One region of the Pseudarthrobacter sp. SL88 genome, then DNA from elsewhere that is predicted to be linked to it. Evidence: riboswitches for the same ligand, from Rfam matches in the RefSeq annotation. Region 1 holds a riboswitch; the other holds the start of a gene.
The links. A riboswitch is a leader RNA that binds a small molecule or an ion and turns the genes downstream of it on or off. The one in region 1 is predicted to bind cyclic di-AMP.
Positions count from the first base shown of each region.

Region 2: it holds a riboswitch for cyclic di-AMP, as region 1 does, so the genes downstream of both, OVA06_RS14015 (C40 family peptidase) here and OVA06_RS14655 (hypothetical protein) in region 1, are expected to answer to the same signal.

Region 1 is NZ_JAPPRD010000001.1:3,251,787-3,256,155, reverse strand. Features, by position in the region: gene OVA06_RS14670 (phosphatase PAP2 family protein) at 1-134, shown strand, start outside; gene upp (uracil phosphoribosyltransferase) at 147-782, shown strand; gene OVA06_RS14660 (glyoxalase superfamily protein) at 828-1,196, shown strand; gene OVA06_RS14655 (hypothetical protein) at 1,374-2,123, opposite strand; cyclic di-AMP (ydaO/yuaA leader) riboswitch at 2,126-2,283, opposite strand; gene OVA06_RS14650 (sensor histidine kinase) at 2,417-3,910, opposite strand; gene OVA06_RS14645 (response regulator transcription factor) at 3,917-4,369, opposite strand, start outside.
Region 2 is NZ_JAPPRD010000001.1:3,101,802-3,106,170, forward strand. Features, by position in the region: gene mobA (molybdenum cofactor guanylyltransferase) at 1-250, opposite strand, end outside; gene OVA06_RS14005 (HNH endonuclease) at 380-880, opposite strand; gene OVA06_RS14010 (NlpC/P60 family protein) at 1,127-1,906, opposite strand; gene OVA06_RS14015 (C40 family peptidase) at 2,064-2,750, opposite strand; cyclic di-AMP (ydaO/yuaA leader) riboswitch at 2,821-3,002, opposite strand; gene OVA06_RS14020 (M23 family metallopeptidase) at 3,131-3,961, opposite strand; cyclic di-AMP (ydaO/yuaA leader) riboswitch at 3,972-4,190, opposite strand; gene OVA06_RS14025 (metal-dependent transcriptional regulator) at 4,332-4,369, opposite strand, start outside.

The sequences.
Region 1 (4,369 bases):
CGGACCACGACGGCGGGACTCACTTAGGCGGAACGGACCACGGCGGCGGGACTCACCCAGGCGCGCATCCAGGCAGCCGCGTCAGGCATCAGGAGCCCGGAGTAGGGGACTCCGGCAGGGACAGCGCCGGATGATAGCTTTGAGCAATGCGCACTCTCGTTGTGGACCACCCGCTGGTCGCCCATAAGCTCACTGTCCTCCGGGATAAGAACACCCCTTCGCCCGTGTTCCGGCAGCTGACCGAAGAGCTAGTGACACTGCTGGCGTACGAGGCCACGCGCGAGGTTCGCACCGAACCGGTCACTATCGAGACTCCGGTCAGCACCACGGTGGGCACGGCCTTCACCAAGCCCACCCCTCTGGTGGTCCCCATCCTGCGCGCCGGCCTCGGCATGCTGGAGGGCATGACCAAGCTGGTCCCCACTGCAGAAGTGGGTTTCCTGGGCATGGCCCGGGACGAGGAAACCCTGGACATCATCACCTACGCCGAGCGCCTGCCTGAGGACCTTACCGGCCGGCAGGTCTTCGTTCTGGATCCCATGCTGGCCACCGGCGGAACCCTGCGCGAGGCCATCAAGTTCCTGTTCAAGCGCGGGGCGTCGGACGTCACGTGCATCTGCCTGCTGGCGGCCCCGGAGGGCCTGGCCAAGCTGGAGGAGGAACTGGGCGAGGCAAACGTGCACATCGTCCTTGCGTCGATTGACGAGAAGCTGAACGAAAAGTCCTACATCGTGCCCGGCCTTGGAGATGCGGGAGACCGGCTGTACGGCATCGCCGGCTGAGGTTCAAGCCTTCCGCGCACAAGTCCCCGGCCGTAGCCTGTGGCAATGGACTGGAAACTTGAACTCGTGTTTGTCCCCGTGTCCGATGTGGACCGCGCCAAGGATTTCTACGTTAATAAAGTGGGTTTCAACGCCGACTTCGACGAACGCCCGTCGGAATCCATCCGCTTCGTGCAGCTGACCCCGCCCGGTTCAGCGTGTTCCATCTGCATCGGGGAAGGCCTCACTGACGCTCCTCCGGGCACCGGCTCCAACCTGCAGCTGGTGGTCAGCGACATCCAGGCCGCCCACGACCACCTGAAGAACAATGGGGTGGCGGTCAGCGATGTGGACGTTCAGGACTGGGGGCACTTCGTGTACTTCGCGGACCCGGACGGCAACCGCTGGGCCGTCCAGTACATTCCGGGACGGTAACGGCACGTCCCAGCCCCAAACCGCTCGGTGGCCGTTAGCGCCAATCCCAAAAATGGCTACCTAACGCACGGGGTAATTGGTGCCTCGCAGGAAGGGCTGCAGATACGACGACGGCCGCCGCTGAACCGGTAGGGTTCGGCGGCGGCCGGTCGAAAGGGCCTCAACGTGTGAAGGTTTTTAGTACCAGTTGTTGCCCAGGTGGAAGTTCAGGGCGCCACACGGGGACTGGTAACGCTCCTTGATGTAGTTCAGGCCCCAGTTGATCTGAGTGCGGTAGTTGGTCAGGTAGTCGGGGCCGGCGCTCGCCATTTTTTCGGCGGGGAGGGACTGCACGATGCCGTAAGCGCCGCTGCTGGCGTTGGTGGCGGTGGTGGTCCAGTCGGATTCCTTAGTCCACAGGGTGACCAGGCACTGCATCTGGTCCTGCGCCCATCCGTAGCTGGCCAGCTGGCCGGACGCGTAGGCCTGTGCGCCGGCAGGATCGTTGACGGCGACGACGGGAGCAGGCTCGGGAGCGGGAGCGGGAGCGGGAGCAGGCTCCGGTGCGGGAGCAGGTGCCGGTTCCGGTGCAGGAGCCGGGGCGGGCGCTGCGGCCGGGGCAGGTTCCGCAGCGGGTGCGGGCGCCGGTGCCGCCTCCTGGGGCTGCACCTTGAGTTCGGCGGGCGCCGAGGCCGCAGGGTTAGACCGGATTTCGCTCTTCTCGATGCTCATCTGGGAATCGGTGGCAGCGGGGGACTCGGAGCCGGTAGCTGCCACGCCGGAAAAGCCGTCCGTGGCCTGGCCTGCGGCGCCTACGCCCACCAGCATGGCTGCGGAGACTGCGAGGACCGCGGCGCGCTTGCCGAAGGAAGACTTCTTGCGGGTTTCAGGCTGCGCGCTGTGGCTCGGGGCCGATTTTGGGCGCGGTTTTACCGTGAATTTAGACATGTTTGTTTCGCCTCTCACACCTGCGGAGTTAGCTGTCGGGTTCGGATGAGGGCATCCGGCCGCACGGCAAATACACGTGCTGGCTTAACCCCAAGGGCAGTACTGCGTTGCCCGGGACGTGGGTCCCCCGCCTCTGCCTCAGTTCAAGCGAAATCCGGGAAGTGGCAGAGCTTGGCGTCATCCGGATATGCGGCCCGAACGGGAACCGCACTCTATCGACGGTACAGGAGAGCGGCGCTTAAGTCACATTTAGGTAACAGACGTCACGACGACGGCGCGTCGCCTTGGCGAATTCAGGCCACGGTCGGCAGGCGAAGCGCAAACTCCGTCATCCCCGGCCGTGATGTGACCGTTACCCGCCCTCCGTGGGCTTCCACGATGGACTGGACAATGGACAGGCCCAGCCCGCTGGTGCCCTCGGCAACGGCCGCGCCGGCCTGGTCGCCGCTGCCCTTGCGGGCCGCGTCTGCGCGGGCGAAGCGCGAAAAGACGTGGTCCACGAAGTCAGCCGGAATGCCTCCGCCGTCGTCCGTGACCGTCACGACGGCGGCGCCGTCGGGTGCCGTACCGACGCCGGCCACCACGGTGGTTCCGGCAGGGGTGTGTTTCCGGGCGTTGGACAGCAGGTTCATGAGTACCTGCCGCAGCTGCGCGCCGTCCCCGTTGACCAGCACCGGCTCCGCAGGAAGATCCAGCCGCCAGGTGTGGCTCGGGGCCATGACTTTTTCGTCGCTGACGCTTTCCACCACCAGCTGCGTCAGGTCCACCTCGGCCAGCTTGAGCGGCTGGCCCTCATCCAGCCGCGCCAGGAGCAGCAGGTCCTCCACCAGTGCCGTCATCCGCTCGGACTGGCTTTGGACCCGGGCCAGCGATTTCTGCCCATCGGGAGTGAAGTCCTCCGTCATCCGCATCAGCTCGGTGTAGCCGCGGATGGCGGTCAGCGGGGTGCGGAGCTCGTGCGAGGCGTCCGCCACGAACTGGCGCACCTTGGTTTCGCTCTTCTGCCGGGCTTCCAGGGCGCTGGCTACGTTGTCCAGCATGAGGTTCAGTGCATGCCCCACACTGCCCACCTCCGTGCCGGGGTTGGAGTTCGACGGCGGCACCCGCACGGCGAGCGCCACCTCACCGGCGTCCAGGGGCAGTTCAGACACCCTGGTGGCAACTTCGGAGAGCTGTTCCAAGGGTTTCATTGTGCGGCGGATCAGTACGGTCCCCACGAGGCCGATCAGCAGCAGGCCGCCCAACGACACGAACACGAAGGTCCACACCAGGGACCTGAGGGTACTTTCCTTGGTAGCCAGGGGGAGTCCTGTGACCAGGACATCGCCGGAGTTTGTCTGGACCGCGATCAGCCGGTAATCACCGCTGGACATCGAACGGTCCACGGGCCGGGAGTTGGCGTCGAGCGCAAGGAGCGTCTCCTTGTCCTCCGTGGACAAGGGCTGGCGGGTGGTGTCAGAGGCGAGGAAGCCGCCGGAACTCACCTGGCCGTTGCGGATGCTCGCGTTCACGGTGCCGATTCTCTGGCCCCGGGCGTCCAGGGGGTCCCGTCCGTTGAAGCCGCCAAACGGCGGGCGGCCGGGGTTGTCGGCAAGGTTTGCGGCTTGGCTGAGCTGGTCATCAAGCTGCCGGGTCAGGAAGGCGTCCATCGATGCGTAGCTCACGATGCCAACGGCACCGCAGATGGCGATAAGCAGGGCCATGGCCAGGGCAATCAGGCGGGTGCGCAGGTGCCAGGTTGCCGGCCTGAGCCAACTCCGGGCGTAGGGAGCTTCTGAAGTGGCCATGGCGTGCTACTCCGCCGGCTTGATGACGTAGCCGGCCCCGCGGACGGTGTGGATCATGGGCGGATGGACGGCGTCGATCTTTTTGCGGAGGTAGGAGATGTAGAGCTCCACAATGTTGGCCTGGCCGCCGAAATCGTAGTCCCACACCCGGTCAAGGATCTGGGCCTTGCTGATGACACGCTTGGGGTTTTCCATGAGGTAGCGGAGCAGCTCGAACTGGGTGGCCGTCAGCTGCACATCATCCCCGGCGCGGGTGACTTCCCGGGTGTCGACGTTGAGCACCAGGTCGCCCACCACCAATTCGGCAGTGTCCATGGCTGCGACGCCTGAGCGCTGAACCAGCCGGTGCAGGCGGAGGATGACTTCCTCCATGCTGAACGGTTTGGTGACATAGTCGTCACCGCCGGCGGCCAGGCCGACGATGCGGTCCTGGACTGCGTCCTTCGCGGTCAGGAAGAG
Region 2 (4,369 bases), 150 kb from region 1:
GGCCCGTGGCGATGGCCGCTGCGGGGCCGGCGAACTCCGGCTCTTCACGGCACGTGAGCACTCCGGGAGGCAAAGGTCCGGGATCCGGGCCGACAATCACGGTGGCCCGGGCTCCCTCAGCCGCAGCCAGGGCCCGGCCAAGGAGGGTGGTGCCGCGAAACAGCAGCCCCTGTTTCGGGACGCCGCCCAGCCGCGAGGATCGGCCTCCCGCCAGGATGAGGGCATCAAAGGCCGGCACGTCGTCTTGCATGGTCCAAGCGTAGCCAGTGCCGGACGCCCTTCGGACAGTCCAGGCACTCGGCAGGTCAGGCGGTCAGGCGGTCAGGCCAGGCGGCCAGCGCAGGCAACACGTCAGGACCGGCCAGACAAACAGCGCACCTTACGCGGCCCGCTCCGGCAGGAGGAACGGGTCCCACGCCGGCGTGGGCTTTTCCAGTTCCTTGATCTGCCAGATGGTGCCGTGCGGCGGTGCCGGCTCGAATCGCAGCTTCCAGCCCATTTCAGCGGGCGTGTGGTCGCCCTTAACGTTGTTGCAGCGCAGGCAGGCTGCCACCAGGTTCTCCCAGGAGTCCGCCCCTCCCCGTGACTTGGGGTGCACATGGTCGATCGTGTGCGCCGCTTTTCCGCAGTAAGCGCACTTGTGCCCATCGCGTCTCAGGACGCCGCGCCGGCTGACGGCGGTGGCATGGTTGTATCTGGGCCGGATGTAGCGGTTGAGGAGAATCACGGAGGGGCGGCCCAGGATTTCCTGCGGACCCACAACGGGATCCTCGCCCTCGGCAACCACGCTTGCCTTGCCCGTGAGCACAAGCACCAGCGCCCGGCGGAAAGTAATAACCGCCAGCGGTTCATATCCAGCATTCAGAACGAGAGTGCGCATGCACGTACCTCTTCACGGCCGCACCCGTCAGGGGCACGAGGGCCGGCTGCCCTCGGCATGTCCGGGCTATGGATCGACACCACAAGAGTAAACAAAGAAATGCAGGATCAGCTAATCACGGCACACCCTACCGTCAGGAACGGCCGCCGGGGCGCACCGCCCGTGAACGGCAAAGGACCCCGGCCGCGTGGGCAGGGGTCCTTTCACTCCGAGGGGCGGCCGTACCGGCCAGCCCTCGCGGGGGGATCAGTTGACGCGGATGAAGACCGGTCCGGAACCGACGTTGGCGCTGAAGACCACGGTCTGGTTGCCGTTGTAGCCGCCGTGCACAGCCTGGCCGTTGCCGGCGTAGACAGCGATGTGGGCCATGCCGGCGCCGCCGTCGGCGTAGTAGATCAGGTCGCCGGGCTGGGCCTCGGCAGCGCTGACGGTGCGGCCAAGGGAAAGGTAACCGGCGGGCCAGTCGTGGAAGTTGATGCCCACGGCAGCCAGTGAGTTGGTGACGAGCATCGTGCAGTCCTGGTTGACGCCGAGCTGGGCGTAGGCTGCGGAAAGGATTGCTGCGCCCTTGCCGCTGGCAGACGCCTGGGGTGCAGACGCTGGCTGCGCCGTGACTGTAGCGGTGACCTTCGGCACTGCAGCCGTCTGGGCGGTGGCGGCCTCGGCAGCCGGAGCCGGAGCGGCTTCCTGGACCTCAACCTCGGGCTCTGCCTCAACCACCGGAGCCGGGCTGGTGCTGACGGCCGGCTTCTCGAAGGAGATGTTGATGGTGGACGCCGCGGAGATCGGGGCTTCAACGGCTGATCCAACTTCAAAGGCGGATGCAGGAGCGGAGTCGCGCTGGATGTTGGTGTCAGCTGCGTTTGCGGCGATGCCGCTGGTCAGGACCAAGCCCGAGGCTGCGGCGATAACCGCTGCCTGGCGCCCAACGCCGCCGGCGTTGCCGCCGACAGCCTTGGCGATGATGGCGATTGAGTTGGTCTTGGTGACTTCGGCGCGATGCCGTGCGGTAGCACGAGTCGTCATCAGTTCTCTCTTTCGTTGTCCCCGGGCCTGTAGGCAACACGGGGGTTATGGACGCGCCGGCATCTTGGGGGTACGCCGGCACGTCCCGAACGGGGATGTGTGATTTAGCGAAAAGCGGGGGCAAAGAAAAAGTTCCTGGGGCCTGTGGCCCCGGGAACTAGTTCATGGTGTAGAACGAGGAGGTTCCGGTAGCGGCAACCGCGTGCAGGAGGGTGCCCTGGGACGGGTTGAGCGCGCTGACCATCATGCCGTTGCCGACGTAGATGCCAACGTGTGCGCCGCCGTTCTGCATGACGAGGTCGCCAGGCTGGGGAGTGGAGGTGGGCTTCATGGCGTTCCAGGCGTTGACGCGCGGGATGCTGATGCCGGCCTGGGCGTAGACCCACTGGGTGAATCCGGAGCAGTCCCAGCCATTGGGGGTGGTGCCGCCCCACACGTACGGGTGGCCAATGCCGGTGTACGCGATAGCTGCGATGCCCGAAGTGGCAGCGGAGGAAACAGTCTCCGCGAGCTTCTCGGAAGCAGCTTCGGTTGAGTCAGCGGCTGCGGTGACGGCGTTGCCGGCATCCCGTGCTGCTGAAGCTGTGGACTGGGTGCGTACCGGCTCCGGCTTCGGAGCGGCGGTGGTCTTGATGACCGGGCGCTCGAAGGAAACAGTGGCGGTAGGTGCCGCGGTGACGGCAAGGGCGGTCTGGGCCGAACCCGACTCGGTGGATGCCGAGACGCCCGCGGTGGTATCCGCGACGGCCGGCAGGCCCATACCCAGGACGAGGCCGGAAGCGGCTGCAACTACAGCAGCCTGGCGACCCACTGTCCCGGCATTGGCACTAACAGCCTTGGACACGGCGCCCAAAGGGTTGGTACGAACCGTTTGCGCACGGTGGCGCGCAGCATTATGGCGTGAAGACACGAAGGTAGCCTCTCCCAATGCCTGCGAGGTGAGCTGTCGGATTCGGATGGGAGTCACCCGGCCACACGGCTTCCAAGGAAGCTTTCGTGACTTAACCCCAAGGCCTTCGAAACAAGAAGGCCAAAATTGGTTCCCCCGCCCCTGCCAGACGATGAAATGCGAACGGACCTTGAGCGGTGGCAGAGTTAGGCAATCCACTCAAGAGCGTCAACTTCGGAAAAGTTGACGCGAGTTAGACGGTACAGCAGTTTTGTTTGAATGTCACATTCAGGTCACGGCGGGTCACAGCCATTCGAGAGTCCACCATCATTTGGCTAGAGCCAACCGGTGGGGTCGACGACCTCGCCGTTGACCTGGACTTCGAAGTGGAGGTGGCAGCCCGTGGAAGCGCCGGTGGTCCCGCTGAGGGCAATGACGTCGCCCCGTGAGACGGTTTGGCCCTCGGTCACGTTGAACGACGACAGGTGGTTGTAGGTGGTCTCCAGGCCGTTGCCATGGTCCACCACCACCCTGTTGCCGCCGCCGTACTGGTGCCAGCCCACAAAGGTCACGGTTCCGGTGGCGGCAGCCATCACGGAGGTACCGCACTGGGCAACATAGTCCTGCCCGCGATGGAAGTCGCCGGTTCCGCCGGTGATGGGGCTGACGCGGTAGCCGAACGGCGATGCCGTCGCCATGGTGGCCAGCGGAGCCCCGAGGCTACCGGCGGACGCAGCACGGGAGACCGACGCTGCGGACTGGGCGCTGAGCAGTTGCTTGAGCTTGCCGTCAGGGTCCGCCTGGGTTACGACGGCGGAGCGGCTGAAGTCGATCTGGGCGCCTGCTTCCGCGGAAATCTCGGGCTGCGGCGTGACCGACGAGGCGGCCACCGCACCGGTTCCGCTGGCGTCAGTGGCCATGACGGGACTGGTGACGGGAACGGTCACGGTGAGCACCAGGCCGGTGGCGGCTAGCGCGATGCCGGCCTTCTGGCCGATGCCGCTGGCCGAGGCGAATTCCGTTATCTGGCGGAATGGACCCCGACGGCGGCGCGCATCACGGTGGAGATCGCGGGGGCGCGAGGTCTCGGCAGCCTGGACGGTTTCGACAGCACGCGGCGTAGCAGCGGGGCCGGCCGCGCGTCGGCGGCCCCGGGGGGTCTGCATGGTCAAGAAGGGTTCCTCTCTGGATAGCCTGCGAAGTTAGCTGTCGGATTCGGGTCAGAGAGTTCACAGACCCGGTCCGCCGTAAGCAAGCTGCGGCACAGAGAAATCCCCGGAAGGTTCCTTCACTGGAAGAGGCTTGCTGCTGACGGACTTCACCCCAAGGCAGTCCCCCGCTGCCAGTTGTGGTTCCCCCGCCTCTGCCAGTTATGACTTGGTGCTCCTGATCCGCTGGCAGAGCTCGGCTCCAGATCAGGTAACGCTTAAGTATCAACGCTTTCGTTCAACTATAGGGGCTTAAGTCCCTTAGTAACAATTCCGTTATGTTTGCGTGATCCAGCTCCCACGGGGTAAAAGCAGGGCTTTAACGGTGTCAGTTGACGGCTACGAACACGTGGGCAGCCACTTCAG